DNA from 2 places in the Sphingomonas taxi genome. Region 2 is predicted to be linked to the other one. Evidence: predicted binding sites of a transcription regulator. Region 2 holds the regulator's gene; the other holds the start of a gene.

Region 1 (3,810 bases), 440 kb from region 2:
CATCCTGTCCAAACTGTCGGGCAAGGACAATCCGCAGGCGGTGGTCGGCGTGTTCGACGAATTCGACCGGACGCTGGCCGATCTCGATCGGACCACGGCGAAGATCTGGCTGGTCGCCGAGCGGCTGCGCGATCCCGGCAATCTCGGCACGATCCTGCGCACCGCCGATGCGGTCGGCGCGGGCGGGCTGATCCTGATCGGCGAATGCGTCGATCCCTTTTCGGTCGAGGCGGTGCGCGCCAGCATGGGGGCTCTGTTCACCATTCCCGTCGTGCGAAGCGAGTGGGCGCCGTTCCTCGGCTGGCTGCGCGAGGGGCCGGGGCAGCTCGTCGGCCTGAGCCTCGATACCGAGCACGATTATCGCGCCGCGCGCTACGCGACGCCGACCTTCCTGCTGACCGGCAACGAGGCGCAGGGGATGCCGGCGGACTATGCCGCGGCGTGCGACCTGCTGGTCAAGATCCCGATGCTGGGCAAGGCGGACAGTCTCAATGCCGCGGTGGCGACGGCGGTGATGGCCTATGAGGTGCTGGCGCAGCACGGCTAAGGCTCATCCTCGCGTCTTGCCGAACAGCCAACATGGACAAGTTGGACGCCTTAATCGAAACGATCGAGCCCTATCATTTCGACATCTGCACCGATCAAAAAGAGCCATTCGGATATCACGGGTGTCACCAGTAGGACAGCAACGCCGGGTTCGGCCGCCGCATCAAAGCCTTGCCGATCGGCCTAGCCTCCGACCATGCCGCTGACCCGGATCGCGCCGCCGCGGTTGAAGACTCGCCCGGACACCATGCCGCTGATCCGCGCCCGGGCGCCGGCCTCGACATAGACGTCTCCCGCGACCATGCCGCTGATCCGGACATCGCAGCCAGACCGGACGATCACGTCGCCCGCCACCATGCCGGACAGCCTGCCGTCGTGATCCATGATGACATCGCCATGATGCATGCCCTTCATCGCCCGCTCCTCTATTCCGCCGCATCCGGCAGGCGCAGCGCTTCCTCGCCGTAGCGCGCCAGGGCCTCGACGGGTTCCGCGACGCCGATTTCACGCGCACCGGGCTCGATATTAAGATCGCGGAACTTGCGCGCCGACACCAATGCGCGGCTTTCGAAGCTCGAGACGAAATTGTTGTAATTGTTGACTGCGGTGGTGAGGCCCCCGCCAACCTTGCGGAGATCCTCGCCGGCCTTGGCCAGCCGGTCGTAGAGTTCCTTGCCGAGCGCGCCGATGGCACGGGCTTCGGTCGCCAGTTTCTCCTGCCGCCAGACCGCCGCCACCGTGCGCGCGATCGCGATGAGGTTGGTCGGCGTTGCCAGCAATACCCTTTTGTCAAAGGCGTAATCCCACAGGCCGGCATCATGCTCCAGCGCGGCGGAGAGGAAATGCTCGCCGGGAACGAACATCACGACATATTCGGGCGTATCGTCGAACTGCGACCAATAGGCCTTTGCCGACAGGCCGTTGATATGCGCGCGCATCGAGGCGGCATGCGCCGTGAGGCCGATGTGGCGCTCGCTCTCGTCGACCGCGCCGAATGCATCCTGATAGGCGTTGAGCGAGACCTTGGCGTCGATGATCAGCGACTTGCCGCCGGGGACGCGGACGATCGCATCGGGGCGCAGGCGGCCCCCTTCCCCGTCGGCGACGCTGACCTCCATCGCGAAATCGGTATGTTCGGCGAGGCCGCAGGTTTCGAGCACGTTGCGGAGCTGCTGCTCGCCCCAGCGACCGCGCGCCTTGGGCGCGTTGCGCAGCGCGTTGACCAATTTGGCCGCCTCGCCCGAGACGCGTTCCTGACCGAGCCGCATCTGTTCGATCTGGCCCTTGAGGTCGCCGAAGGCGTCGCGGCGTTCGGCCTCGACCTTGGCGACGCCCTCCTCGTAGCGGGCGAGCCGGTCGTTGACCGGCTGGAGCAAGGATTTGAGGTTGGTGCCGGCGAGTTCCTCCGACTGGCGGAAGCGCGCTTCGGCACGGTCGAGGAACGCCTTTTGCGCATCGGTCAGCGCCTTGTTGGCGAGGTCGTTGAACTGCGCCGCCATCTGCTCCTTGGCGTCGCGCATGTCGAGCAGGCGCGCTTCGAACGCCTCGACCTGCGCGCCGGTGCTGGCGAGCGCGGTGCGGGCGGCGTCGCGATCGGCGCGGATCGTCGCGAGTTCGTCGCGCAGCGCGTCGAGGGTAGCCGCGCGGTCCTCCGACTGGGCGCGCAACGCGGCGAGGTCGCGCATCGCCTCGTTGCGCTCGCGCTCGACGGCGTCGCGGGCGCGGGCGACCAGCTCGGCGTCGGCGGCCTTGCTCTGCGCCACGGCGAGATCGGCCGCGAGGCTGCCGGCCTTGCGGTTGGCGAGCAGCGCGCCGACGAGCAGGCCCGCGGCCAGCGCGAGGATGGCGATGATGACGATCGTCAGGTCCACGTTCATTCCCTTTGGCGGCCGGCAAACCGCGCCGGCAGTCTTGTCGTGGCGAGGAACATAGATCGAACGTCGGGGGGAGGACAGTCCCTAAATACGGCAGATGGGATGCGAGAGGCTAGCAAGCCCCGCCCCTTCCTTCAGGGGGGCTGGGCAAACGCCTTAGCGGCGCATCTTCGCCAGCTTCTTCATCACCATGTCGCGCTTCAGGCGGCTGATATGGTCGATGAAGAGCACGCCGTTGAGATGGTCGATCTCATGCTGCATGCAGGTCGAGAGCAGGCCGGTCAGCTCTTCCTCGTGGCGCTCGCCCTGTTCGTCGAGCCAGCGGACGCGGCAGCTCGCAGGGCGGGCGACGTCGGCATATTGTTCGGGGATCGACAGGCAGCCTTCGTTGTAGCTGCTCGTCTCCTCGCTGACCGAGAGGATTTCGGGGTTGATATAGGCGTGGGGCGCCTTGATCGGCTTGTCTTCCTCGTCCTTCTCGTCCTGCAGGTCGATGACGAGGATGCGGCTGTCGATACCGACCTGGATCGCGGCGAGGCCGATGCCGTTGGCGTCATACATCGTGTCGATCATGTCCCGGACGAAGGCGCGCGTCTCGTCGGTGACCTGCTCGACGGGCTTGGAGATCAGGCGCAGGCGCGGATCGGGGACTTCGACGATGGGGAGGACTGCCATGCCCGGTCAGCTAGGTGGCGAGGGGTTTGGCGTCAAGTTCGAGCGTAATCGTCCCCCGGCACGGGGAGGAATTCAGACCGGACGCCGCGCGCGCAGCGCCTGCGCGAGCGTGCCTTCGTCGAGATAATCCAGTTCGCCGCCGACCGGCAGGCCGTGCGCGAGCTGGGTCACGCGTACCGGGAAGCGTTCGATGCGGTCGGCGAGGTAATGCGCCGTCGTCTGGCCCTCCAGCGTCGCGTTCATCGCGAGGACGACCTCGTCGATACCGCCCGCCTCGATGCGCGTGACCAGCGCGTCGATCGCGAGATCTTCCGGGCGGATGCCTTCGAGCGCCGACAGCCGGCCGCCGAGGACGTGGAAGCGACCGGGGAACAGCCGCGAGCGTTCGAGCGCCCACAGGTCCGCCACTTCCTCCACCACGCAGAGCGAGCGCTGGTCGCGGCGCGGGTCGGCGCAGATCGCGCAGGGGTTGGCGGTGTCGACGTTGCCGCAGGTGGCACAGGTCTCGAGCCGTTCGTCGACCGCCTCGAGCGCGGCGCGCAGCGGACCGAGCGCCGCCTCGCGCTTCTTGAGCAGATGCAGCACCGCGCGGCGCGCCGAGCGCGGGCCAAGGCCGGGGAGGCGCGCGAGCGCCTGGGTCAGGGCTTCGATTTCGGGAGAGGCCATGACGGAACAGATAGGGGGTTGCGCCGTCGCCCGCCAGCGCGTTGAAGGC
Region 2 (3,810 bases):
TGTCGGCGACAAGGCGGTGACCAGCCGCCGCGCCGTCGCCACCGGCCATATCGCGGTCGCCGCGGATGCGCTCGCCGCGATCCGCGACGGTGCGGCGAAGAAGGGCGACGTGCTCGCCGTCGCCCGCGTCGCCGGCATCATGGCGGCGAAGAAGACCGCCGAGCTCATCCCGCTCTGCCACCCCCTCCCCCTCACCCGCGTCACGCTCGATCTGGTGCTCGACGACACCGGCATCACCGCCACCGCGCTCGCCGCGACCGACGGCAAGACCGGCGTCGAGATGGAAGCGCTCACCACCGTGTCGGTCGCGCTGCTGACCATCTACGACATGGCGAAGGCGATGGACCGCGGCATGATGATCACCGGCATCCGCCTGCTCGAAAAGGCCGGCGGCAAGTCCGGCGACTGGCGCGCCTGACGCCATGGCGCTGTTGCCGATCGCCGAGGCGCAAGCCCGCCTGTTCGCCTCGGCGGCCCCGGTCGCCGTCGAAGAGGTACCGCTCGCTCAGGCGCACGGACGCTGGGCCGCCGCCGACGTCGGCGCCCGCCGGACGCAGCCGGCGACCGATCTGTCGGCGATGGACGGCTATGCCATCCGCTTCGCCGACCTCCCCGGTCCCTGGACGCTGATCGGCGAAAGCGCCGCCGGCCGCCCCTTCGCCGGCGCGGTCCGCCCGGGCGAAACGGTTCGGATCTTTACCGGCGCGGCGATGCCCGCGGGCGCCGACACGGTGATGATCCAGGAGGAAGTCGCCGCCGACGGCACGGCAATCCGGCTGACCGGCGAAGGTCCGCCGACGCAGGGCCGCAACACCCGCCGCCGCGGCCTCGATTTCACCACCGGTGACCGGCTGATCGCGCAGGGCGAGCGGCTGACCGCCGCGCGGATCGCGGTCGCGGCGACCGGCGGCGTGGCGACGATCGCCGTCCACCGCCGCGTGCGGGTCGCGATCTGCGCGACCGGCGACGAACTGGTCGAGCCCGGCCGCGGCGCCTCGCCCGACGCGCTCCCCGAATCGAACCGCGCGATGCTGGCGGCGCTGCTCGCCGACCTGCCGATCGAATTGATCGATCTCGGCATCCTCCCCGACGATCTCGCCACGTTGCGGGACGCCTTCGCCGGTGTCGAAGCCGATTTGCTCGTCACCACCGGCGGCGCTTCGGTCGGCGACCACGATCTCGTCCGCCCTGCGCTCGAGGCGGCCGGCGGCAGCATCGACTTCTGGCGGATCGCGCTGCGCCCCGGCAAGCCGATGATGGCGGGCCGGCTCGGCGACACGATCCTGCTCGGCCTGCCCGGTAATCCGGTGTCCGCGTTCGTCACCGCGTTGCTGTTCGTCAAACCGCTGGTCGCGCACCTCGCGGGCGCCGCCGACCCGCTACCGCGCACGACGATGACCATCCTCGGCGAGGACCTGCCCGCGAACGGCCCGCGCACCGACTATCTGCGCGCCGAGCTGCGCGACGGTCGCGCCTTTGCCTCGACCATCCAAGACAGTTCGATGCTCCTCACGCTCGCCCGCTCGCACTGCCTGATCGTGCGGCCGGTCGACGCGCCTGCCACCAGTGCGGGCGACTCGGCACAAATCCTCGTCATCGCTTGACGGGCGCTATCCTGTTCCCTAGAAGTTCCGCGTCTGTTCCGACGGGGAAGGTCCGCTCATGCTCACGCGCAAGCAACACGAGCTCGTTTGCTTCATCAACGACCGGCTGGAAGAAACCGGCATCTCGCCCTCGTTCGAGGAGATGAAGGAAGCGCTCGACCTGAAATCCAAATCGGGCGTGCATCGCCTGATCAGCGCGCTCGAGGAACGGCATTTCATCCGCCGTCTGCCCAACCGTGCCCGTGCGCTCGAAGTGCTGCGCATGCCGGAACGGTCGGAACGCAAGCCCGCGCCGGCCGCCCCGGCCGTGCCCCCTGCCAAGACCGGCAACGTCCGCCCCGCGGCGACGCCGGCCAACGACGTCATCGAAATCCCGCTGCACGGCCGCATCGCCGCCGGCGTGCCGATCGAGGCGTTCGAGGGAAGCTCGATGCTCGCGGTGCCGGCCGCGCTGCTCGGTTCGGGCGAACATTATGCGCTGGAAGTATCGGGCGATTCGATGGTCGAGGCGGGCATTCTCGACGGCGACTATGCGCTGATCCGCCGGACCGAAGTCGCCCGCGACGGCGAGATCGTCGTCGCGCTGATCGACGACAGCGAGGCGACGCTCAAATATTTCCGTCGCGAGGGCGCGATGGTCCGGCTCGATCCGGCCAATCGCGCCTATGAACCGCAACGCTACGTGCCCTCGCACGTCCGCGTGCAAGGCAAATTGTCGGGCATCCTGCGCCGCTACGATTGAGCCGCCGGCGGGATCGCATATGGGCCTCCATGTATGCCCAACGCTTTCCACCCTCTCTCGGTCACCCCGGACTTGTTCGAGACCTCTGCGAACGTCATCCCAGTGCTCCTGCGAAAGCAGGAGCCCAGGAGTCCGGAACGCCATACGCCGTTGTTCTGCTTGGCTCTGGACTCCTGCGTCCGCAGGAGCACTGGCGGACTTTCACGGGGCACCCCATCGACGCTTTCTATGGTGCTCGCCCGTCACCGCCGGCATGACCCGCACGGCAGCGAACCACGGATGCGCATCCGCGTCGCGCCGCACCGTCCGCACGTCGCCACCCGCGAAGGTCACCGCGACCCCGCCGGTCCGCCGCAGCATCGGCGCGTCCAGCCGGAGCCAGCGCGGCCGGCACGTTCGCGGCAGATGGCGTTCGCTCACCACCACATCCGCACGCGCACAGGCCGTCGCGAGATCGTCGCGGTTCACCGGATACAGGCTCCGCGTCGCCAGCACCCGCCAGCGCCGCCCGCCCGCATCCACATCGACCGCACAGGCATCGCGCGTGCAGCGCGCCGCCGCCTGCTCCCCCAATAGCATCCCCGCGTCGGCGCCGCCGTTTTCGGCGAGCATGTCCCGCGTATAGTCCCCGGCCCGATCACGCAGCAGCGCCAGCCCGCCGCCGACACGCACCGCCATATGCCGCCCGTCGCCCGTCACCAGCAGGTCGGGCGCGGGCGTCAGCCACGTCCAGCCCGCACCGATGACGAGCGGTACCACGCCGAGCCGCCGCCACCGCGTCCGCCACAAAGCCAGCCACAATCCCCCCGCCACCAAGAGCGCAAACGCCGCCGCCGGCATCGACGGCAGCGCAAGCGACGATCCCGGCGCAGCGGCGACCGCATGCGCGAGGACCAGCAACAGGCGTAAGGCGACATCGGTCGCCCACCAGACCGGCCCGCCGCAGCCCAAGGCGTCGAGCAGCAGGGCGAGGGCCTCCAGCGGCATCACCACGAAGGTGGTGAGCGGGATGGCGACGATGTTCGCCGCCGAGCCGTAGAGCCCCGCTTTGTGGAAGTGATAGACTGCGATCGGCATCAGCGCCGCCTCGACGACCAGCCCGGTGAGCAGCAGCGACACCAGCGATCGCAGCACGCGAGCCATTCGCCCCTCCTCGCGCGGCGCGAACCATGATTCGACACGCGGATGCTCGTGCAGCGCGACGATCGCCGCGATCGCCGCGAAGGACAGTTGGAAGCTCGCGCCGGTCACCGCCTCCGGCCAGACGAGCAGCACCGTCATCGCGCCCGCGGCGACCAGCCGCAACGTCACCGCCTCGCGCCCGAGCACCAGTGCCCCCAGCACCAGCAGCGATGCGACGCAGGACCGGATCGTCGGCACCTGACTGCCGGTGAGCCAGGTATAGCCGATCGCCGCCAGCGCTCCTGCCGCCGCCGCGACCAGCGGCAACCGGACGCGGATCGC

What was found. The regulator LexA, encoded in region 2, represses DNA repair genes until DNA is damaged. The targets are predictions, from matches to a motif close to GTTCCNCNCTTGTTCT.
Region 1: the regulator LexA is predicted to act here: its motif matches at 2,470-2,485, upstream of MC45_RS02855 (DNA recombination protein RmuC).

What each region holds. Positions count from the first base shown of each region.
Region 1 covers NZ_CP009571.1:656,942-660,751, reverse strand. The annotation lists gene MC45_RS02865 (TrmH family RNA methyltransferase) at 1-547, shown strand, start outside; gene MC45_RS02860 (hypothetical protein) at 730-960, opposite strand; gene MC45_RS02855 (DNA recombination protein RmuC) at 972-2,423, opposite strand; gene def (peptide deformylase) at 2,577-3,095, opposite strand; gene recR (recombination mediator RecR) at 3,168-3,761, opposite strand.
Region 2 covers NZ_CP009571.1:1,094,897-1,098,706, forward strand. The annotation lists gene moaC (cyclic pyranopterin monophosphate synthase MoaC) at 1-418, shown strand, start outside; gene MC45_RS04890 (molybdopterin molybdotransferase MoeA) at 423-1,604, shown strand; gene lexA (transcriptional repressor LexA) at 1,663-2,346, shown strand; gene MC45_RS04900 (ComEC/Rec2 family competence protein) at 2,548-3,810, opposite strand, start outside.